Regions from separate parts of the Sphingopyxis sp. 113P3 genome, predicted to be linked through region 2. Evidence: predicted binding sites of a transcription regulator. Region 2 holds the regulator's gene; each other region holds the start of a gene.

Region 1 (5,605 bases), 960 kb from region 2:
GAAGTGGCTCGTCACCTGGAGCTCGACATAGGTCGTCTTCGGCGCGCTTCGCGCCGCCGGATGGTCGATCCCGCTCATCCGAACACGCCGTGCATGAACCAGCTCAAATCCCCGCTCTCATCGTCGAGCCCATCGCCGCGCCGAAAAAGCCAGAAGCGCTCGCCGCTGTCGGTCTCCACCCGGAAATAATCGCGCACCGCCCACATTTCGCGGGGCCGCCGCCACCATTCGCCATGGATGCGCTCCGGGCCATCGCCCGCGACGATCCGATAGGTGCGGCCGCGCCAGGTAAAGCGGCGCGGCGGATGATCGGGGAGCAAAGCGACAACGCCTGCGAGGCGTTCGGGGGACGAAAGGATGCGCACGGGGCGCGGCCAGGCCGGCCAGCCGGGAGGGCTGGCGAGCGGTACCGCGCGCGCGACCGCGCGCTCGGGAACGTCGCTTTCGACCGACGCGAGCCGGAACAGCGCCGCTTCGCCCGCCCGCCCGGCGAGCTGGTCGACAAGCGGGGCAAGATCGCGCCCCTGCGCGCGCCCATCGAGCGCGGCGTCGATTTCCGCGGGCGCGAGCGGCTCGACCTCGATCGCGGCGAGCATCATCGCCTCGATCCCGAGACCCGGCTCGATCCGGTCGATCCGGAGCCCGAGGAGACGCCGCAGATGCGCCGCATCGCGCGTCGCACGCGCTGCACCGATGGTGACGCGCTGTTCGCCGCGATCGAGCGTCGCGCAGCGCAGCAGCGCCAAGCGCAGCCCGAGACCCTGGCGCTCAAGCTCGGCAAGCAGATCGCGCAGGAGATCGTCGATCACCGCGCCGATCGCCTCGGGGGTCCCGATCGGCTCGAGGAGCTGACGGCGCGCCTCGGGCGTCTCGAAAGGGACGACCGGCACGATCGGCTCGGGCGCGAACCCCCGCGCCTGGTCGAGCCGTTCGACCGCGCCGCGCCCGAGGCGCCGCGCGAGCGGACCGCGCGGCATCGGATAAAGATCGCCGACGCACTCAAGGCCGAAGCGTCGCGCGGCAGTGAGCGCGCCCGGAGCCAGGCGCAGCGCGGCAAGCGGCAGCGGCGCCAGGGCTTCGGCTTCCTCACCCGCACCGAGCAGCCGGATCGGCGCGCCGCCGAAGCGCGCGAGCGCGTGCGCAGCCCCCGGCGTTCCAGCGACCGCGATACGGGCGGTGAAACCGAGGCGGGCGAGGAAGCGGCAAAGCCGCGCCGAAAAGCGCGCCTCGCCCCCGAAAAGATGCGCGGTTCCGCCAATGTCAAGCCAGAGGCCATCCTCCCCCGCCACCGCCGCACTCGGTGTCCAGTGGCGTGCGGCGTGGAGCGCAAGGCGATCGAGCCAGGCCCGGTCGGCGTCAGGATCGGCCGCACGCACCTCAAGATCGGCGACGAGCGCCCGCGCATGCGCAGCCGCCATGCCGGGGGTGATGCCGAGATCGAGCGCCGCAGGGCAGGCGGCGGTCACCATATCGCGCTGTCCGGTCCGCGCGATGAGGATCATCGGCCGCGCACCCGCCGCGCCCGCGTCTGCGCCGCGCCAGTCCGGTGCAGATGCTTCAGCTGCCGCCGCGCGCGCCCAGCGCGCGCCAGGGCGCCAGCCACCGCCGCGCGGCACCGAGCAGGCGTTTGGCGGATCGTCGCACGGGGGGCCATCGAAGCGTGAGCGCGCGGGCCTTAGAACCGGTCGCGGCGCAGGCCGCGCCGCCTCAGGCGGCGCGCTCGAGCGCGGGGGATGCCGCTCCGCCCGTCGCAGCCGCTCGATCGCGAGCTGCGGCAGGAAGAGCGAGGCGACCCTGGTCATCGCACGCCTCCAGTTCGAGAGCGAAAGGCGGCCCGCCGCGCTGGCGGACGAGCTCGACGTGCCAGCGTCCGCGTCCGATCCCGGGAACCGCGAGGCGCTCCGAGGGCCGCGCTCCGATGCGCCAGCGCGTCATCGCGAGCGAAGGAGCATCGAGCGGGCAGGTGCCGACGCGGCGATGGCGCCGGTAAAGGAGCATCGGCGTCGCCCCTTCGGCCGCGGCAAGCTGCAACCGCCGCGTTGCCGTCTGATCGGCCGCCTTCACCTCGGCAACGACGCAGGCGAGCGCGCCGCCGCGCAGCGCATCCTCGCATATCGCAAGCAGCTCGCGGTCATCGCGCCCCTCAGCATAGAGGATCCGCTCAGGTCCAAGCCCTGCCTGTTCCAGACCAGGCGCATAAAGGTCGAAGCGCGTGAGCGCCCAGAGCACCGAAAGCCCCGGCGCCGCCGCGAAGCGCGCGGCGATCCCGGCGGCAAAAAGCGTCGCAGCGGCGTCATCGCCCCAGCTTGCCGTGGCTGCGGCGATTTCGTGAAGGCCTGCGCCATCAAGCCCGCCGCCGTTCAGTCTTCCATCGAGCGGCGCGATGCCGAAAGGCAGCAGGGGGCCACGCGCCGCAGCGACGCGCGCGACCGTTTCGCGCAAGGCGGCAAGGTCCCCGGCGCCGGGCCGGGGCTGTGTTGGGACTGGAATATTCATAGGACATCGACTCAAATGTTCCCTATATGTTCCACCTAGTCCGATCGATCGTCAAGCCGTCTGACGCATATGCTGTGGATCGTTCAGCGCCGCGTCACCTCGGCGCGTGTAAAAGCTGAGGATTGATGCCCATCACCACCGATCTTTCCGGGAACGCGCTCGTGCTTTATGCCGCGGGCGCCGCGCTCATTCTCCTCATTCTCTTTCAAATCCCCTATGCAGGACGCCTTCTCCGGGCGCTCCTTTCCTTCGCCGTCCTCGCGGTCGCCATCCTGCTCCTGCTCCAGCAGGCGCCCTTCGATCCTCTTCTCGCGCGCGCCGCGGCGGCGCTTGGCCTTGATCGCCAGGAAGTGGTGGGAGGCGAAGTGCGCATCCCGATGAGCCGCGACGGGCATTTCTGGGCCGAGACGCGGATCAATGGTCTTGAGCGGCGCATGCTGATCGACAGCGGCGCCACGATCACGGCGCTTTCAACGCGAAGCGCCAAGGCGGCAGGCGTCGAACCCGACGCAGCGTTCGTCCCCCTTCTCATGCAGACCGCGAATGGAACCGTTCGCGCCGAGGCGGGAACGATCGCGCGGCTCGACGTCGGCGGGATCGAGGCGCGCGAACTCAAGACCGTGATATCGCCCGCGCTCGGCGACACCGACATTTTGGGCATGAATTTTCTCTCGGCGCTCGCATCGTGGCGGGTCGAAGGTCGCACGTTGATTCTCGTGCCCAAACCGCACGGACAGCCGCAAAGCTGAACGCCTAGTCCGTGCGCCGCGGCGATATCGAACAGACGATCGAGGAGCCGCGGGCACGGTGGGCACTCATGGCTGCGGTCGATCCGTCGATCTTTCGCTTCGCCCGAGCAATCCGTTAAACCCGGCAGCATCGGCTTTGTTCCGCCCGTTCAGCTGTGGCCCAAAAGCGCGAGCGTGCGCTCATCGCGCGCGCCGCCGAACCAGCGATCAAGCGCCGCCCCGAACGCCGGCTCACCGCCTGCCGCCTCGAAAAGGGTGAGTGACGAGCGAAGCTTCATGGCATCGATCGCGCCGAATACCGCCACGGGATCGCTGCCGCTCAGATCGGCGAGCGCCGCGACGCAGGCGGCGTAGCGGCGCCCGAGCACAGGGTGGGCAAGATAGGCCTGTGCTTCGGCGAGATCGGCTATTGCGTAACGCTTCGCCATTACGCTCCGGCCGAGCCCCGCGAGCTGCGGAAAAATGAACCACATCCAGTGCGAGCGCTTTGCTCCCTTTCGGATCTCGGCGAGCGCTTGGTCGTACGCCCCCGCCTGCGCCTCGATGAAGCGCATGAGCGCGCGCGCAATGTTCACAGGGCAAGGCGCCCTTGCGCGGGCGGCTTGCCATAGACCTGGCGGACTTCAAGAGACCCTTGAGGAAGCCATGCCAGGAGATCGTCTGCGGGCACCGCGGGATCGAGCCAGTCGGCCCAGCGCTCGGGCGCGAGCGGAATAATCTGCCGGTGATGATAAGGCGCGATATCGGGTCCGGAATCCATCGTCAGAAGGGTGAAGGCCTCGCCCTCCTCATAGCTGCGCCAGATACCCGCCATGCAGAACCAGCGCCGCCCCTTCATCGTGAACAGCCACTTGTCGAGACGCTTCTGCCCCGGGGAGGCGGGATCGGTAAACTCGTAAAATCCATCGCAAAGAACGAGGCAGCGATGCGAGGGAAAGTTCCGCTTCTCCGAGCGAAAATTATAGACCGGCGCGCCCTTAGGGCCGGGCCAGCTCCAGCGCCGGTTGATGAGTTCGCCGCGCGCGCGCCCCTTCTTCGAGCTGCGCACGATCGGCGCGACATCGGTGATCCTGACATCCTCGCGCGCCGGGACATTGGGGAGTCCTTCGGGCGTCTCGAGCCTGATTTGCAGATCCTCGAAATCTTCAGCGATCGAGGCGATATCGACCTCAAGACGATAATCATTGCACATGAGCGTGCGTCCCCGCTTGTTGCGATTGGTCCATGTTCTTGTTATGTTCCATGAGTGACAAATGTGCCAACGCCCTTTGATCCCGATAATCCAAGCACTGCCGAGCGGGCGCTCGTACGCCGCAATCCGGAAAATAGGTCCGAAATTGAAATGGTCAAAGCGGTCTGGGGTTCCGACCCCCGCTTTGCGGACGGCGTCCACTATCGTTTCTTGCGCAGCGAAGCGCGCGCTTTCCCCCCACGCCGCTGCCTCATCCCCGCGAGCGAATTTCGGATGGGCTCGGGCGACCATCGCTACCGGGTGGCGCTCGACAGCGGCAATTTCTTCTACCTCGCCGCGATCTGGGATCCGCCGCTTGCCGGCTGGCCCCTTTCTTACCGCATTCTCACCATGCCCGCGGGGGCCGACGTCCTTCCCTATCAGTCGCGCCACGGCGTCGTCATCCAGCGACGCGATGTGATGCACTGGCTCGATGTCACGCTGCCGGACGACATCCTCTTCGCCGAGCCGCCGCGCCACAGCTTTTTTGTCGAGCGCTTGCGAGCGCCATGCGCCTTGCCGCTCTAGACACACAAGGCGCGCACCTGGGCGGCGCAGGCGAGAGATTTCGCCTAGCCAGCCTGAACGGATCGGGGGAGTCGCCTCAGCGACCCTTCAGATACGCGCGGACCTTGTCCGCCGAGCTACCCACGGCATCCACCGCTTCACGAAGTTCCTGCTCGCTTACGCCAAGCGCCTGCGTCCAGTCGCGCACTTCATAATCTTCGCTGAGGCTGATCCGGTCGCGGTCGGGAGAACCGACATTCCTCTTGTCGTCGCTTGCCATTGTCCATCTCCTTGCCGATGCAACGCCCCGCGCATCCGCAAGTTGCGGGCGCGGACATATGGCCCCGCGGAACAAAAGCCGCCCATGGGCGGTCTTCGATCCATGACCTTAGACACCCCGCCCGCACAGGATTGTCCGGCCCCATGAAGATCGCGACCTACAATGTGAACGGCATTGGCGGGCGTCTTCCCATCCTGCTGCGCTGGCTCGCGCTCGCCAAGCCCGACATCCTTTGCCTGCAGGAGCTCAAAGCGCCGCAGGAGAAATTTCCGGAAAATGCGATCCGAGACGCGGGCTATGATGTTGTCTGGCACGGCGAGAGCCGCTGGAACGGCGTTGCGA
Region 2 (5,605 bases):
TCGACGACGGCGCGATGCGCGAGATCGAGGCGGCCGCCCGCGAACGCGGCATGGACGTTCTCGTCGAGGTTCACGACGAGGCCGAACTCGAGCGCGCACTTACCCGGCTCGAATCGCGCCTGATCGGGGTCAACAACCGTGACCTACGCACCTTCGAGACCGACCTTGCCGTCACCGAGCGCCTCGCAAAGCTGGTACCGGCAGGGACTCTCCTCGTCGGCGAGAGCGGCATTGCAACGCACGCCGATTGCGCGCGGCTCGCGGCAAACGGCGTCCATGCCTTCCTCGTGGGAGAAAGTCTGATGCGCCAGAGCGACGTCACCGCCGCGACCAAGGCATTGCTTGAGGGATGAGGCTCGGGCCTTGCCCCCTGCCCCTCACCGCTCCCCCCCTTGCCTTTTCTGCCCTGCGTTGCTTCGCTTACCGCGATGAAAGACAAACCGACTCACCTCGACGAAACGGGCGCAGCGCATATGGTGGACGTTGGCGCCAAGCCGGCGACTGAGCGGCTTGCGATTGCGGAAGGGCGGATCCGCATGGCGGCGGCGGCGCTTGCGGCGATTCGCGCCGGGAACATGCCCAAAGGGGACGTGCTTTCCGCCGCACGGATCGCCGGGATCATGGCGGCAAAGCGCACCGCGGATCTTATTCCCCTGTGTCACCCGCTCGCGCTTACCAAGGTGACGGTGGACTTTGCCTGGGAAGACGGCGGCATCCTGGTTCGCGCGAGTGCCGCGACAACCGGTCCCACGGGGGTGGAGATGGAGGCCCTGACCGCCGCCTCGGTCGCGCTTCTCACGCTTTACGATATGGCAAAGGCCCTCGACCGGGCCATGGTGCTGGAGGGCATCCGTCTCTTGGAGAAGAGCGGCGGCCGCTCAGGCGACTGGCGCGCCGAATGAAGCTGCTCTTGAGCGTCGAGGAAGCGCAGGCACGCATCTTGGCGCTCGCCGCACCGCTTGCACCCGAGAATATCCCCTTTACCGATGCGGTTGGCCGTTTTCTTTCAAAAGATGTCACAGCGCTGCGCGATCAACCCGCCGCCGCGCTATCGGCGATGGACGGCTATGCAATACGCTTCGAGGATCTTCCAGGGCCATGGTCGATCACGGGCGAGGTGGCTGCGGGCGCGATGCCGTCGCGCGCGATCGGTGCGCGCGAGGCAATGCGTATCTTTACCGGTGCAATGCTTCCCCCCGGCGCCGATACGGTGGTGGTACAAGAGGATGTCGCGGAAGCAGGCGCGGCCCTGGTGCTGACCGGCGAAGGCCCGGCGGCGCGCGGAAAACATGTGCGCGCGCGCGCTGGCGACTTTGCCGCGGGGACGTGCCTGCTTGCCGCTGGGGCGCGGCTTACGCCCGGCGCGATCGCGGCCGCGATCATGGCAGGCGCGCCTGCGGCAGCGGTAGGCCGCCGCCCCCGCGTTGCAATTCTGACCACCGGCGACGAACTCGTCCCGCCGGGTCATCCGCTTGGCGTGGGCCAGATACCCGACAGCAATGGTGCGATGCTCGCCGCGATGCTTAAGGAAGAGGCGGCCGAGGTGGGCCTGCCCCTTCATGCACCCGACGATCGCACGCTGATCGCGAATGTCCTGCGCGATCTTGCGCGACATCATGACGTCATCGTCACGATCGGGGGGGCCTCGGTGGGCGATCATGACCATATCCAAGGCGCGCTCGCCGGCGCGGGAGGGTCGGTCGATTTCTGGAAGGTCGCGATGCGACCTGGCAAGCCGCTCGTCGCCGGGACGATCGGCACGGCCGCTCTGCTCGGCCTGCCGGGCAATCCCGCTTCCGCGTTCGTCACCGCAACGCTGTTCCTCCTCCCTCTCGTCCGCCATCTCGCGGGCGCGCGCGCGCCGCTCCCGCTCGTCCGCCAGGCGCCGCTCGCAGCGCCGCTCGCGGCGGGTGGCGAGCGGCGAGACTATTTGCGCGCCCGTCTCGATGCAGACGGCCTCACCCCCTTTGCCTCGCAGGACAGCGGCCAGACCGTTCCGCTCGCCGCCGCCAATGCGCTCGTGATCCGCGAGCCGCGCGCGCCCGCGCGCGCGCCGCTCGAAAGCGCTGACTATATCGCGATTGCTTGACAAGTTCCGCTCTGTTCCACTATCGTTCTCCTTATGTCCGGCGAGCCACTTATGGAGATCGAGTGATGTTGACCGCTAAGCAGCACGAACTGCTCCACTTCATCCAGCAAAGGCTCGACGCCAGCGGCATTTCGCCCTCGTTCGAAGAGATGAAGGAGGCACTGGGCCTCAAGTCGAAATCGGGCATACATCGCTTGATAAGCGCTCTTGAAGAAAGAGGATTCCTGCGTCGCCTCCCGAACCGTGCGCGCGCGCTGGAGGTCTTGAAGCTTCCCGAAGCTGCAAGGGCGAAGGCGCCGAGCGACCATAATGTGCTGCCGCTGCGCAAGCCTGCAGCGGCGCGGCCGATCGCTGCGAACGACATCATCGAGGTTCCGCTTCACGGCCGTATCGCCGCGGGCGTGCCGATCGAGGCCTTCGAAGATCACAACCAGCTTTCGGTTCCGGCCGCGCTCCTGGGTTCGGGCGAGCATTATGCGCTTGAAGTTTCGGGCGACTCCATGATCGAGGCGGGTATTCTCGACGGCGATTATGCGCTGATCCAGAAAGCCAGCACCGCCCGCGAAGGCGACATTGTCGTCGCGCTGGTCGACGGGCAGGACGCGACGCTCAAATATTTCCGCCGCGAGGGCCGCATGATCCGCCTCGACCCGGCGAACAGCGCTTACGAGCCGCAGCGCTACGAGGCCGAGCGCGTCATGGTTCAAGGGCGACTTTCCGGGTTGCTTCGCCGCTACCACTGACCTCGAGCCTCCGCCGCCGCCAATGTGCGCGGCGTAGCGCGGGCGTCCCATGGGAATTTGGCCCGCCGCACCGACGGGGCGGCGCTGACGCGAATGGGCGTTTGAAGCGGCCATGTCGCCATGCTAGGGGCACCCCCGATCCGTCCCGGCCCCCGCCGGCGACGGCAAAAACGAGTGAAAGACTTCGTGGTGGCAACCCCAGACCAGACTGATTTGACCGAAGCGACCGGCAGTGCCGTGGTGACCCGCTTCGCCCCCTCGCCCACCGGCTTCCTGCACATCGGCGGCGCGCGTACCGCGCTTTTCAACTGGCTGTTTGCGCGCCACCACGGCGGCAAATTCCTGTTGCGGATCGAAGACACCGACCGGGTGCGTTCGACCGAGGCCGCGATCGACGCGATTCTCGACGGCATGAAGTGGCTCGATCTCGATTGGGATGGCGAGGCGGTCTATCAATTTGCGCGCGCGGGCCGGCACGCCGAGGTCGCGCACGACCTGCTGGCGCGGGGTGAGGCCTATCGCTGCTACCTGACGCAGGACGAGCTTGCCGCCATGCGCGCCGAGGCGCAGGAAAGGCGCGTACCCTTCCGGGTGCGCAGTCCGTGGCGGGATCGGGATGACGGCGACCCTCAAGCGCCGCACGTCATCCGCCTGCGCGCTCCCCAGGAGGGCTCGGCGACCATCCACGACCGCGTCCAGGGCGAGGTGACGGTGCAGAATGCCGAGCTCGACGACTTCATCCTGCTCCGTTCGGACGGAACGCCGACCTATATGCTGAGCGTCGTCGTCGACGACAATGACATGGGGGTGACGCACATCATTCGGGGCGATGATCATCTCAATAATGCGTTCCGCCAATCGGCGCTCATCCGCGCGATGAACTGGCGCGAGCCCGTCTACGCGCATGTCCCGCTGATCCACGGCGCCGATGGTGCGAAGCTGTCGAAGCGCCACGGCGCGCTCGGCGTCGATGCCTACCGGGACGAGATGGGCTATCTTCCCGAGGCCGTGAACAATTACCTGTTGCGGCTCGGATGGGGGCATGGTGATCACGAGATCATCAGCCGCGAGCAGGCGATCGAATGGTTCGACCTCGCCAATGTCGGCCGTTCGCCCTCGCGCTTCGACTTCAAGAAGCTCGAGAATCTGAACGGGCATTATATTCGCGAAGCGGACGATTCGCGGCTCGCCGGCCTCGTTGCGCCGCGCGTCGAAGCGCTGGTCGGACGGCCGCTTGACGATGCGGACCGCGCGCTCCTCACCCGCGCGATGGGCGCGCTCAAGCCGCGCGCGAAGACGCTCGGCGAAATCGCCGAGGGCGCCGTCTTCCTCTTTCTGCCTGATCAACTGGAGATGGACGAGAAGGCCGCCCAGCTGCTGCGCGATGCGCCCGAGGGCCTCCTTTTGGATGTGACCGAGCGGCTCAGGGGTCTCACCGACTGGACCAGCGAGAGCATCGAAGCGGCGGTTCGCGAGACCGCCGAAACTGCAGAGCTGGGGCTCGGCAAGCTTGCCCAGCCGCTGCGCGCCGCGCTGACCGGCCGCGCCGTGTCGCCGGGAATTTTCGACGTGTTGCTGCTGCTCGGCCGCGACGCCAGTCTGGCGCGACTTGACGCAGCGCACAATTTTCCGGCAGGGGCGTAGCCACATTGCCTTTGGCCCTCCACACAGGGGAAGAAACATGACCGAACCGACCGCCAAAATCACCCTGGGTGACACGAGCATCGAGAGCCCGATTTTGTCGGGAACCGTAGGCCCCGATGTTGTCGACATCCGCAAATTCTATGGTCAGACCGGCGCCTTCACCTATGATCCCGGCTTCACCTCGACCGCGAGTTGCGAGTCGAAGCTGACCTACATCGACGGCGACGAGGGCGTGCTGCTCCACCGCGGCTACCCGATTGGCGAACTCGCCGAGCATTCAAGCTTCATGGAAGTCGCCTATCTGCTGCTCAACGGCGAACTGCCGAGCGCGGACGAGCTGACCCGGTTCGACAACACCATCACCCGCCACACGATGGTCCACGAGCAGCTCGCGACCTTCTACCGCGGCTTCCGCCGCGACGCGCACCCGATGGCGATCCTCTGCGGCGTTGTCGGTGCGCTGAGCGCCTTCTATCACGACTCGACCGATATCAACGATCCGCACCAGCGCATGATCGCCAGCCACCGACTCATCGCGAAAATGCCCACGATTGCGGCGATGGCGTATAAATATTCGGTCGGCCAGCCGTTCGTCTATCCGCGCAACGACCTTGGCTATACGCATAATTTCCTGCGCATGACCTTCGGCGTCCCCGCCGAGGAATATCAGGTCGACCCCGCCGTCGTGCGCGCCCTCGACCGCATCTTCATCCTCCACGCCGACCATGAGCAGAATGCGTCGACGTCGACGGTCCGCCTTGCCGGTTCCTCGGGCGCCAATCCCTTTGCCTGCATCGCGGCGGGCATCGCCTGCCTGTGGGGTCCGGCGCACGGCGGCGCCAATGAAGCCGCGCTCAACATGCTGCGCGAGATCGGGCGGCCCGAGCGCATCCCCGAATATATCGCGCGGGCGAAGGACAAGGACGATCCCTTCCGCCTGATGGGCTTCGGCCACCGCGTCTACAAGAATTACGACCCGCGCGCGACCGTGATGCAGAAGACGGTGCGCGAGGTGTTCGCCGCGCTCAAGGTCAATGATCCCATGTTCGACGTGGCCCTGCAGCTTGAGGAAATGGCCCTCAATGATGATTATTTCATCGAGAAGAAGCTGTTCCCGAACGTCGACTTC
Region 3 (5,605 bases), 490 kb from region 2:
TCAGGGGTTCGATTCCCCTCGGCTCCACCACGACCCTTCTCCTTTGTTGCTGAAGCGTGCCGACCGGGGACAGAAAGGGGCCATCCCCGGCCATGCGTCATGCCGCGGGCCGCTGGGGCAGCGCCTTGCTCCGGGCCGCGAACCAGCCGCGAGCCCGCTTCATCGGCTCCGTTCGTCACAGCAACTGGACAAGCGCGAAAAGCATTTGGTAGTCAGGTTGTTCAGGCGGGCTTTACGAAACCATCAAGGACACGTTTGGTGCCCGCCTGCTCGAATTCGACCTCGAGCTTGTTGCCATCAATGTCGGTGATCGCGCCGTAACCAAATTTTTCATGGAACACGCGCATGCCGATCGCGAGATCGGCTCGCGGCCTGGCGCCCACAGAGGCAGCGGGCGCCCTTTCGCTCGGGGCGGGAGCGCGGGTGATCGTCGACGCGCCGGCCACCGCGCGTTGCCAGGCCGGGCCGCGCGTCATCGTTCGCGCAGGATTTCGCTCGGCGACATGTGCAAAGGGATCGCCCTGCGCCGCCCAGTTGGCGCGCCACAGGCTCTGACCGCCGCCGAAACTGTTCTCGCTCTCGACGAACTCGGGCGGGATTTCCGCGATGAATCGGCTCGGAATGCTGCTCATCCACTGGCCGTAGATACGACGGTTCGCGGCGTGATAGATGCTGGCGCGCTGCCGCGCGCGGGTAATCGCGACATAGGCGAGGCGCCGCTCCTCTTCGAGGCTTGCGGTGCCCCCTTCGTCCATCGCCCGCTGCGAGGGAAAAACGCCATCCTCCCAGCCAGCGAGGAAGACATGGTCGAATTCGAGGCCTTTCGCCGCGTGGATCGTCATGATCGTGACGGTCTCGCTCTGTTCGTCATTGTCGCGGTCCATGACGAGGCTGACATGCTCGAGGAAGGCTTCAAGCGAGTCATATTCCTCCATCGCACGGACGAGTTCTGAGAGGTTTTCAAGGCGCCCTGCCGCCTCGGCGCTCCGATCGGCCTGAAGCATCGCAGTATAGCCCGATTCGTCAAGGATCAGCTGGGTGAGCTCGGGGTGCGACAGGTCATTCGCCTTGGTCTGCCAGCTGCGCATCAGGGCGATGAAATTGGCAAGCTGGCGGCGTGCCTGCGCCGTCAGCTCGTCGGTCTCGGTGATCCGCGCCGCGGCATGGAACAAGGGCGTGCGCTCATGCCGAGCAAACTGGTGAATCCGTGACACGGCCTTGTCCCCAAGCCCGCGCTTGGGGACGTTGATGATGCGTTCGAATGCGAGATCATCGGCCGGCGACTGGACAAGGCGCAGGTAAGCGAGCGCATCGCGGATCTCGGCGCGTTCGTAAAAGCGAAACCCGCCGACAATGCGGTAAGGCATGCCGATCGCGATAAAGCGATCCTCGAACTCGCGCGTCTGAAACTGGGCGCGGACAAGGATCGCGGTTCGCTCTAGGCTGATCCCGCGGCGCTGAAGACTTTCAAGCTCCTCACCAATTCGCCGTGCTTCCTCCGGGCCGTCCCACACACCCACGATCTTGACCTTGTCGCCTTCGTCGAGCTCGGTCCACAGCGTCTTGCCTAATCGGCCGCTGTTCATTGCGATCAGCGCGGAGGCAGCGGCAAGTATCTGCGGAGTCGAACGGTAATTTTGCTCCAGGCGGATCACTGTCGCGCCGGGGAAATCCTGTTCGAAGCGCAAAATGTTCGCAACCTCAGCGCCGCGCCACGAATAGATCGACTGGTCATCGTCGCCGACACAGCAGATGTTCTTGCGCGCCTGCGCGAGCAGCCTGAGCCACAGATACTGGCTGGCGTTTGTGTCCTGATATTCGTCGACGAGAATATATTTGAAGCGCTGCTGATACTGCTCGAGCACATCGCGGTGGGTCTTCAGGATCACGAGCATATGGAGCAGCAAGTCGCCAAAGTCACAGGCGTTCAAGGTCTTGAGTCGCGCCTGATAGAGCGCATAGAAATGCTGCCCTTTTCCGTCGGCGTAGGCTTCCTTGTCCGCCACATCGAGGTCGGGCGGGGTCAGGCCGCGATTCTTCCACTTGTCGATCAGCCCCGCAAGCTGGCGCGCCGGCCACCGTTTTTCGTCGAGGCCCTCGGCCTGGATCAGCTGCTTGAGAACCCGAAGCTGGTCGTCGGTGTCAAGGATCGTAAAATTGCTCTGCAGTCCCACAAGCTCGGCGTGGCGGCGTAACATTTTCGCCGCGATGCTGTGGAAGGTACCGAGCCACGGCATGCCCTCCACCGCATCGCCGATCATCCGCCCGATACGCTCGCGCATCTCGCGCGCCGCCTTGTTGGTGAACGTCACCGCAAGAATCTCTGACGGCCATGCGCGCCGGGTCGCAATGATGTGAGCAAGGCGCGCGGTCAGTGCGGCGGTCTTGCCGGTCCCGGCCCCCGCCAGCATGAGCACGGGTCCCTCGGTCGTCAGCACGGCCTGGCGCTGCGGGCCGTTCAATCCCTGCAGATAGGGCGGGTCCGAAGGGTCGGGGGGCGGTATGTCCGAGGTGGGGGCGGGGAGATTGCTCACGCGCGAACGATTAGGGAACAGCGGCGTCCCTGTCCAGCGCGGCGCGACGGCGCGGGGACCCTGGTCTGTAGCACGCATGCACAAGTGGTTACCCCGAACGTGAAGATGGTCGAGATGGCTATGAGCGCCTCCGGATCGGCTGCGTGTCTTTCGCCTTGCGCCAGGCGGGGCAATCCGTCCAAAGCGGCACCGACAGCAGCAGGAGAGGGCGGTCGCCCATGGATCTGGCACCCTATCGCGCGCACAGGCGCATCCTGACGGCGAGCCTCGTGGGCACCGCGGTCGAGTTTTATGATTTTTACATTTATGGCACCGCCGCGGCGCTGGTTTTCGGGCCGCTCTTCTTCCCGTCCGAATCGGAGTCGGCACAATTGATGCTGAGCTTCATGAGCTTCGGACTCGCCTTCTTCGCGCGGCCCGTGGGCGCGGTCGTCTTCGGGCATTTCGGCGACCGAATCGGTCGCAAGTCGACGCTCGTTGCCTCGCTGATGCTGATGGGCACCTCGACGCTGCTGATCGCCTTTTTGCCGACCTATGCGATGGCGGGATGGATTGCGCCGCTGCTATTGTGCACTTTGCGCTTCGGCCAGGGGTTCGGGCTCGGAGGCGAATGGGGCGGCGCAGCGCTTCTCGCGGTCGAGAACGCACCGCCTGGCTGGCGCGCACGGTTCGGCATGGCGCCCCAGCTGGGCGCACCGGTTGGCTTTCTCGCCGCTAATGGTCTGTTCCTGCTGCTCGGCCTATGGCTGAGTGATGCCGAGTTTGCGGCATGGGGTTGGCGCATCCCCTTCCTCGTTTCGGCCGTGCTGGTCGGGTTGGGATTGTGGGTGCGGCTGAAGATCCACGAAACACCCGCATTTGCCGAGGCTTTAAAACGCGAACCGCCGGTTGGAGTCCCGCTTGGCGCAGTGCTGCGCGAGCATGGTGTTGCGCTGCTTGCAGGAACCTTCGCGGTTGTCGCCTGCTTTGCGATTTTCTATCTCGCGACGAGCTTCGCGCTGGCGCACGGAACGACCGCGCTCGGCTACCCGAAAGAGCTGTTCCTGCTGATCCAGCTCGGCGCAATACTGTTCATGGCGGCAGGGATCATTTTTGCCGGCTATTGGAGCGACGCGGCGAGTGCGCAGCGCGTGCTAAGTTGGGGCTGCGCAGCCACGGTGGGAATAGGTTTCCTGTTCGGGCCATGGCTCGCCTCGGGGTCGTGGATTGTCGTCGGGCTGGGCCTCTCGGCGTCACTGTTCGTGATGGGGCTTGTTTACGGCCCGCTTGGCGTGTGGCTCCCTGCGCTCTTCCCGGTGCGGGTGCGCTATACCGGCGCGTCGGTCGCGTTCAACGTCGGCGGCATATTGGGCGGCGCCGGCGCGCCGATCGCAGCGCAATGGCTGAGCGAGCGTGGCGGGACGAGCTTTGTCGGTCTCTATCTGGGCGTCGCCGGGTTGCTGAGCCTGCTCGGGCTGTTGCTGGTCAGGTCGCGCGCCGCAACAGCGTGAGACGCGCCTTGCCGACCTTGCGTTCGGTATCGACTTCAAATCCGGCGACCTCGACGACCTCCTTGTCGGCGGTTTCAACCGAGACCCAGCTTTCAGGACCGACCCAGCCAAGGCGGGTGAGCTTGTCGAGCGCGACGCTTCCTGCGCCCGTCCCATAGGGCGCGTCGAAGAGCAGCAAGTCCAAGGCGCGCGGCGCAGGTCCGAGGCCGAGGACAGAACCGGCGCGAACCTCGGCGCGTTCCGCGGCGCCGAGGTTCGCGAGATTCTTGCGCAAGGCATCGAGCGCATCCCGGTCTTGCTCGCTGAACAGACAGCGATCCGCGCCGCGCGATAGCGCCTCGATCCCGAGCGCTCCCGACCCTGAGAAAAGGTCGGCCACATATAACCCCTCGAAGCTGCCGAGGCGGCTTGCGAGCATCGAGAACAGCGTCTCGCGTGTGCGATCCGCGGTGGGCCGCGTCGCGCCATTCTTGGGCGCGAGCAGCTTTCGCCCGCGCCATTCGCCCGCAATCACTCTCATTTGTCGAGACGCCGCCGGAATTGGAACAGTTCATCGCGGGGGACGATCTCAACCGCTCCGACCGCAAGGTCCCCCACGGTGAACTGCCCGTAGCGCGTGCGGATCAGGCGGCTGACCTGGAGCCCGAGATGTTCAAGAACGCGGCGCACTTCCCGGTTCTTGCCTTCGGTCAGCGTGAGCTCGATCCACTGGTTGCGTCCGGTGCGGCGTTCCAGATTGGCGTCGATCTTGCCGTAGCGGATGCCGTCGATCGTGATGCCTTCGACGAGATCTTCCAGCTGCGTCTGGCTGATGTCGCCAAAGGCGCGCGCGCGATAGGTACGCTCGACGCCGCTGGCGGGCAGTTCGAGCTGGCGCTTGAACGCGCCGTCATTGGTGAGGAGCAACAGTCCCTCGGTGTTATAGTCGAGGCGTCCAACGGGCATCAGACGCGGCAGCCCTTTGGGCAGAATGTCATAAATCGTCTTGCGACCCTTAGGGTCGCGCGCGGCCGTGAGGCAACCTGAGGGCTTGTGGAAGCGGTAAAGGCGGGTCGAGACGGGCTTCGCAACCGGATTGCCGTCGACCGTGAGCCCCTCGAGCGAGGGGAGGAGCGGTGCGGGCTGCGACACCGTTTCGCCGTTCAGCGCAACCCGTCCTTCCTCGATCATTCGCTCGACATCGCGGCGCGATCCGACACCGGCACGCGCGAGCAACTTCGAAATCCGCTGCGGCTCGTCTTCGCGCTCGGGATCGGCCGCGTGGGGCTTGCGCGGCGACGCGGCGCGGGCCGCGCGGCGCCCCTTTGGTGCATCGCGGTCGGGCGACGATCGGGGCGCGGATCGAGGTGGGCGACGGTTCGTCATCGGAACGGATGGGCTTTCTTGTCGTTTTTCGGGAAGAAAAAGTGTTGCGTTGTGATCACGCTCATAACCGGAAAAGTGCCGCTTCGTCGATGGGAAGCAGAAGCGATATTGCACGAGGGAAAGGAGCGAGTCATGGCGCGATGGAACGGAGATCTTATGCTCTTTGCGACTCGCCTGTCGTGCATCAAGCGGCTGCTGGTCATCGAGGATGATCCG
Region 4 (5,605 bases), 1.8 Mb from region 2:
CCTTGCGATCTATGCCCTCGCCCTTGCGCTGCTCGTGCTGCTCTTCCTGCGCCTGCCCGGAGGCTTCCTGCCCAACGAAGACCAAGGGCGCGTGGCCGTTCAATTCCGCCTGCCAGCCGGCGCGACGCAGGAACGTACGCTCGAAGTGCGCGATGCGGTCGAAAAATATCTGCTGACCCAGGAAAAGGCGAACACGCAAGCCCTGTTTCTGATCGCCGGCGGCGGAGGCGGCGGGGCGTCAGGACAAAACACCGGTCAAGGCTTCGTAAACCTGGTCGACTGGGACCACCGGCCGGGCCCCGAGAACACCGCCGACGCCATCGCGCAGCGCGCGCGCGCAGCGCTTTCGGGGCTGCGCGACGCACAGATTTTCGCGCTGGTGCCGGGCGCGGTGCGCGGTCTTGGCGACACGTCGGGCTTCACGATGGAATTTCAGAACCGCGGTGGGCTAAGCCGCGAGGAATTTGCTGCGGCGCGCGATAAGTTGCTTGCGATGGCGAACGCCAATCCCAGGCTTCAATCGGTACGGCTGAGCGACCTGCCCGACGTCGCAACGCTGAAGGTCGACATCGATACCCAGCGGCTGACCGCCTATGGGCTCAGCAACAATGACGTGAACAACACGCTGTCGACCGCATGGGGCGGGCGCTACGTCAACGACTTTATCGACAAGGGGCGGGTCAAGCGCGTTTATGTGCAGGGCGACGCCCCATATCGGGCGAGACCCGAGGATCTTGCCCAATGGTATGTGCGCTCGTCGGATGGCGGGATGTCCCCTTTTTCCGCCTTCTCGCGTATCGGCTGGTCGACGACGCCGAGCAGCACCTCGCGCTTTCAGGGCGTTCCCGCCTATGAAATCTCGGGCCAGCCGGCTCCGGGCACCAGTTCGGGCGAGGCGATGGATCTCATGGAGCAAATGGCCGCGCAGATTCCGGGCACGAGCGTCGCCTGGGCCGGTTCTTCCTATCAGGAACGTCTGTCCTCGGGGCAGGCTCCGCTCCTTTACGGATTGTCGCTGCTCGTCGTCTTCCTTTGCCTTGCCGCGCTTTATGAAAGCTGGTCGATCCCCGTCGCGGTGCTGCTCGTCATTCCGCTGGGGCTGGTCGGTGCCGTGCTTGCGGTCAGTCTGCGCGGGCTCGAAAACGACGTCTATCTGCAGATCGGCCTTTTGACCACGATGGGCCTCGCGGCGAAGAATGCAATCTTGATGATCGAATTCGCCGAGCAGCAGGAGCGACAAGGCAAGCGCGTGATCGAGGCGGCGATTGCCGCGGCCAAGATCCGCCTGCGCCCCATCCTGATGACGAGCTTCGCCTTCATCTTCGGCGTATTGCCACTCGCCCTCGCGACCGGCGCCGGCGCGAACAGCCGCGTCGCGATCGGTACCTCGGTAATCGGCGGAATGCTGACCGCGACGCTGCTCGCCATCTTCTTTATCCCGCTCTTTTTCGTCCTCGTGCGGCGCGGGGTGCGCGGCGGGATCGCGGCGCTTCGCGAGCATTTTGGCAGCAGCTCCGGCTCGCAAGAGATGCCGGCATGACGCGCACATCTCTCGCGCTGATCACCGCGCCGCTCCTCCTTGCGGGCTGCTCGCTCGCACCCAAGACGGTCCTTCCTGCGCCCCCGGTGCCGCAAAGCTGGCCGGTCGGGGACGCTTATCTGCTGCAGAGCGAGGCGGCGCTGCCCGTCCTCACCTATACGCAGGTTTTCACCGACCCCAGGCTGCAGGCGCTTATCGAGCAGTCGCTTGCGAACAACCGCGACCTGCGCGCCGCTTTTGCCAACGTCGCCGCGGCGCGCGCGCAGGTCCGGGTAATGCGGTCGGCGCAATTTCCTGCGGTCGGTGTCTCCGCTGGGGCAGGCTATTCGGATCGGGGCGATGGTGCGGGAAGCGCGGACTTTTCTCTGCAGGGCGGGGTTACCGGATTCGAGCTTGACCTCTTCGGACGCCTCGCAAGCGCAACCGAAGCCGAGCGGAACCGCGCGCTCGCGACCGAGGCGGCAGCGCGCACCGTGCGGGTCGCGCTGATGGCCGATCTCGCTTTTGCCTGGGCCCAATATGGCGCCGACAAGGACCTGCTCGCGATCGCCCGCGATACCGCAGCCAATGCACGCGAAAATGTTCGGCTTACCAGGGCGCGCCTCGATGGGGGCGTTGCGCCGCGCACCGACCTTCGCCAGGCCGAGCAAATTCTGGCCACCGCCGAGGACGCGATTGCCGCACAAACGAGCGCCCTTGCGCAGGACGAGAATCTCCTTCGTCTGCTCGTCGGCAGCGACGTCGATCGTGCGCTGCTGCCTGCAAGCCTCGCCGAAGCCACTGGGGCAATCGCGCCCTTGCCCGCGGGAGTAAGCTCCCTGGTCCTCTTGCGCCGCCCCGACGTGATCGAGGCGGAATTTCAACTCCGCGCCGCAAATGCCGACATCGGCGCTGCGCGGGCTCGGCTCTTTCCCACCATCTCGCTGACCGGGCTGCTCGGCTTTGCAAGCGACGCGCTCTCGAGCCTGTTCGACGGCGGCGCCTTCGCCTGGTCCGCGGGAGGCGATGTGAATGCGTCGATCTTCGATTTTGGCGGACGCCGGGCCGGAGTCGCGGCGAGCGAAGCGCAGCGCGACGCGGCGCTCGCGCGTTATGAAGGCACTATCCAGACCGCCTTCCGCGAAGTCGCCGACGCGCTCGCAGTGCAGGGAACGATTGCCGAACGGGTGCGCGCCGCGACGGCGAACAGCGCGGCAGCGGCCGACACCGCTACGCTGGCCGACGCGCGCTACAGGGGGGGTGTCGACAGCTTCCTCGCAAGCCTCGATGCTCAGCGCAGCCTCTACAACGCGCGTCGGAGCGAGATCGGTACCCAATTGCTCCTTGCGCAGACCCGCGTCGCGCTCTTCCGCGCTTTGGGGGGGGACAGCATGGCGGGCAGCGCGCGCTAAGCGACACCAGCAGCGAAGAATTTGCATCACCTGAACGCGATCCGGGCGGCGGGAAGAAGGAACCTCGCTGCTTGGCTCAATGCTGTGCCTTGACAAGCGCCCCATCTCGGACGCTAATAGAACATATAGAGAACGTGTCATGCACGAGTCGTCTTCCCCTCTCGCCGGGCTGCGTCGCCGCGTCGCCCGGATTGCGACGTCCGGCGGGTCGTTGGACGCGCGCGCAGACGGCTGGCTGGCGAGTGGAGACGCGGGGTTCGACGCCGCGCTGGGGGGCGGGCTCGCCGCCGGACGGGTGCACGAGATATTCGCCGACCCGCTGGACGCCGCCACCGCTGCCGCCTTCGTGATGCTGCTCGCGCTGCGCGGGGGAGACGGGCCGCTCCTGTGGCTGCGCACCTCCGACGCCACGCGGCAGGGTGGCTATCTTTACGCGCCCGGTATCGCAGAGCTTGGCGGCGATCCCGACCGGCTGCTGCTCGTCGAGACAACGGATGCGAAGGCGCTCCTCACTGCCGCAAACGACGCCCTGCGATGTCCAGGATCAGCCGCGGTCGTCGTCGAAAGCCGGGGGCGTCTGCCCGCTCTCGATCTGACCGCCGGGCGGCGGCTCGCGCTCGGCGCGCGGGACGCCGGGACCGTTCTGTTGCTGCTGCGCCTAGGGGCCGAACCGACACCGAGCGTCGCCGAGACGCGCTGGCGCATCGCCGCGGCGCCCTCGCATGAACTGGAGGCGAATGCACCCGGCGCGCCCGCCTTCGACCTTGAATTGCTGCGCTGGCGCGCCGGACCTGCGGGCGCGCGCTGGCGGCTGGAGTGGAATCGTGACGACCAAGCCTTCTGCGACGCGGCGCTATCTGGCGGCGTTCTTCCCTTGGCTTCCCGCCGAACGTTGGAACCGCGCGGCGCCGAGGCCGCCTGAAGCGCCGCTCGTCTTTACAGAAAGGCAGCGGGGTGCGCTGCGCCTTGCGAGCGTCGATACGCGCGCCGCGGCGCTCGGCCTCGCTCCTGGCATGGCGCTCGCCGACGCGCGGGCGCGGGTCCAATCGCTCCTCGTGATACCCCACGACCCGGCGCTTGATCACGACTGGCTCGACCGGCTCGCGCTGGGCTGCGCACGCTACACGCCGCTCGTCGCGCTCGATCCCCCCGACGGGCTGATTCTCGACATTGCAGGCAGCGCGCATCTGTTCGGCGGCGAGGCTGCGCTGGCGGCCGATGTCGAAGCGCGCCTCGAGCGTACGGGCATGACCGTGCGCACAGCGCTCGGCCCCACTGCCGATGCGGCGCGCGCACTTGCGCGCTACCCGGCCCCGCCCGCTCCGGACGAAGCGGCGGCGATCCGCCGCCTCCCGGTCGGCGCCCTCGAACTCGACCCCGACGCGACGCGCGCACTTGTTCGCGCGGGCCTCAAGACAATCGGCGACCTCGCGAACCGGCCCATGGCGAGCCTCGCCGCCCGCTTCGGCGCCGAGGCTGCGACGGCGCTGCGCCGCCTGCTCGGCGAGGCTCCGAGCCCTCTCGTCCCGCGGCTGACGCCGCCGCCCGTCGCGAGCGAGCGACGCTTTGCCGAACCCGTCGCAAGCACGCCGCACGCGCTTTGCGTGCTCGCCGAACTGGTGGACGAGGCGGTCGAAGCGCTCGCCGAACGCGGCATGGGCGGCCGCAGTTTTTGCGCGACCTTCTTTCGCAGCGATGGACTGGCGCGAGCGATCGCGGTCGAGACCGGCACACCAACGCGCGACGCTGCGCTGGTGATGCGCCTGTTCTCCGAACGCCTCGAAGCCTTGCGCGATCCGATCGACCCCGGCTTCGGCTTCGACATGATCCGCCACTCCGTACCGCGGATCGAGCCGCTCGGCGCAAGCCAGCTCCGGCTCGAAGGCGGCGCGGCGCGCGCGCGCGCGATGGACGAGTTCGCCGACCGGCTCGCAACGCGGCTCGGCCGCGGACGGGTGCGACGATACCGCCCCGCCGACTCGCATATTCCCGAGCAAGCGCAGCTCGAATTTCCCGCCATCGACGCGCCGCCGCCGGAAGCCTGGCCCGAGCCCTCCCCCGGCGAACCGCCGCTGCGTCCCTTCTGGCTCTTCGACCCCCCGCAGCCGATCGAAGTGATCGCCGAGGTGCCAGACGGCCCGCCACAGCGTTTTCGCTGGCGCCGCGCACTGCATGCGGTTCGCCGCTACGAAGGGCCCGAGCGCATTGCCGCGGAATGGTGGCGCCGCCGCGACAATGAGGGGCTGACGCGCGACTATTACCGAATTGAGGACGACCGCGGCCGCCGCTACTGGCTGTTCCGCCACGGACTCTATGAGGAAAAGCCGGATCCGCGCTGGTATATCCACGGGCTGTTTGCATGAGCAGCCTCTCCGCCCCGCCCGCTTTTGCCGAACTGGTCGCTGCCACCAACTACAGTTTCCTTCGCGGCGCCTCGCACCCGGCCGAAATGGTCGCCGAAGCGATAGCGCTCGGCATGAGCGGCATCGGCATCGCCGATCGCAACAGCGTGGCCGGAGTCGTGCGGGCGTGGGCCTTTGTGAAGGAGCTGCAGGTCAAAAATCCTGCGATGGTCGAGGGTTTCCGGCTTGTCGTCGGTGCGCGTCTCGCCTTTGCCGACGGCACCCCCGATATCGTCGCCTATCCCGTCAGCCGGCATGGCTGGGGACGGCTG

Evidence for each region. The regulator LexA, encoded in region 2, represses DNA repair genes until DNA is damaged. The targets are predictions, from matches to a motif close to GTTCCNCNCTTGTTCT.
Region 1: LH20_RS05015 (ImuA family protein) is a predicted target of LexA. The motif match lies at 2,514-2,529, and genes of this name have one in related genera.
Region 3: LH20_RS12165 (ATP-dependent helicase) is a predicted target of LexA. The motif match lies at 2,538-2,553, and genes of this name have one in related genera.
Region 4: LH20_RS23610 (ImuA family protein) is a predicted target of LexA. The motif match lies at 3,050-3,065, and genes of this name have one in related genera.

The regions. Positions count from the first base shown of each region.
Region 1 covers NZ_CP009452.1:1,031,023-1,036,627, reverse strand. Annotated here, with positions in the region: gene LH20_RS05025 (error-prone DNA polymerase) at 1-78, opposite strand, end outside; gene LH20_RS05020 (DUF6504 family protein) at 75-1,802, opposite strand; gene LH20_RS05015 (ImuA family protein) at 1,708-2,496, opposite strand; gene LH20_RS05010 (retropepsin-like aspartic protease family protein) at 2,622-3,245, shown strand; gene LH20_RS05005 (DUF1810 domain-containing protein) at 3,395-3,799, opposite strand; gene LH20_RS05000 (SOS response-associated peptidase) at 3,817-4,437, opposite strand; gene LH20_RS04995 (SOS response-associated peptidase family protein) at 4,588-5,004, shown strand; gene LH20_RS04990 (DUF3606 domain-containing protein) at 5,081-5,263, opposite strand; gene xth (exodeoxyribonuclease III) at 5,407-5,605, shown strand, end outside.
Region 2 covers NZ_CP009452.1:1,995,164-2,000,768, reverse strand. Annotated here, with positions in the region: gene trpC (indole-3-glycerol phosphate synthase TrpC) at 1-353, shown strand, start outside; gene moaC (cyclic pyranopterin monophosphate synthase MoaC) at 429-902, shown strand; gene LH20_RS09685 (molybdopterin molybdotransferase MoeA) at 899-2,089, shown strand; gene lexA (transcriptional repressor LexA) at 2,155-2,832, shown strand; gene gltX (glutamate--tRNA ligase) at 3,046-4,476, shown strand; gene LH20_RS09670 (citrate synthase) at 4,514-5,605, shown strand, end outside.
Region 3 covers NZ_CP009452.1:2,483,127-2,488,731, reverse strand. Annotated here, with positions in the region: tRNA gene LH20_RS12170 (tRNA-Ala) at 1-30, shown strand, start outside; gene LH20_RS12165 (ATP-dependent helicase) at 222-2,534, opposite strand; gene LH20_RS12160 (MFS transporter) at 2,753-4,024, shown strand; gene rsmD (16S rRNA (guanine(966)-N(2))-methyltransferase RsmD) at 3,999-4,544, opposite strand; gene LH20_RS12150 (pseudouridine synthase) at 4,541-5,389, opposite strand; gene LH20_RS12145 (response regulator transcription factor) at 5,522-5,605, shown strand, end outside.
Region 4 covers NZ_CP009452.1:3,816,263-3,821,867, forward strand. Annotated here, with positions in the region: gene LH20_RS18480 (efflux RND transporter permease subunit) at 1-1,540, shown strand, start outside; gene LH20_RS18485 (efflux transporter outer membrane subunit) at 1,537-2,931, shown strand; gene LH20_RS23610 (ImuA family protein) at 3,071-3,853, shown strand; gene LH20_RS18495 (Y-family DNA polymerase) at 3,753-5,294, shown strand; gene LH20_RS18500 (error-prone DNA polymerase) at 5,291-5,605, shown strand, end outside.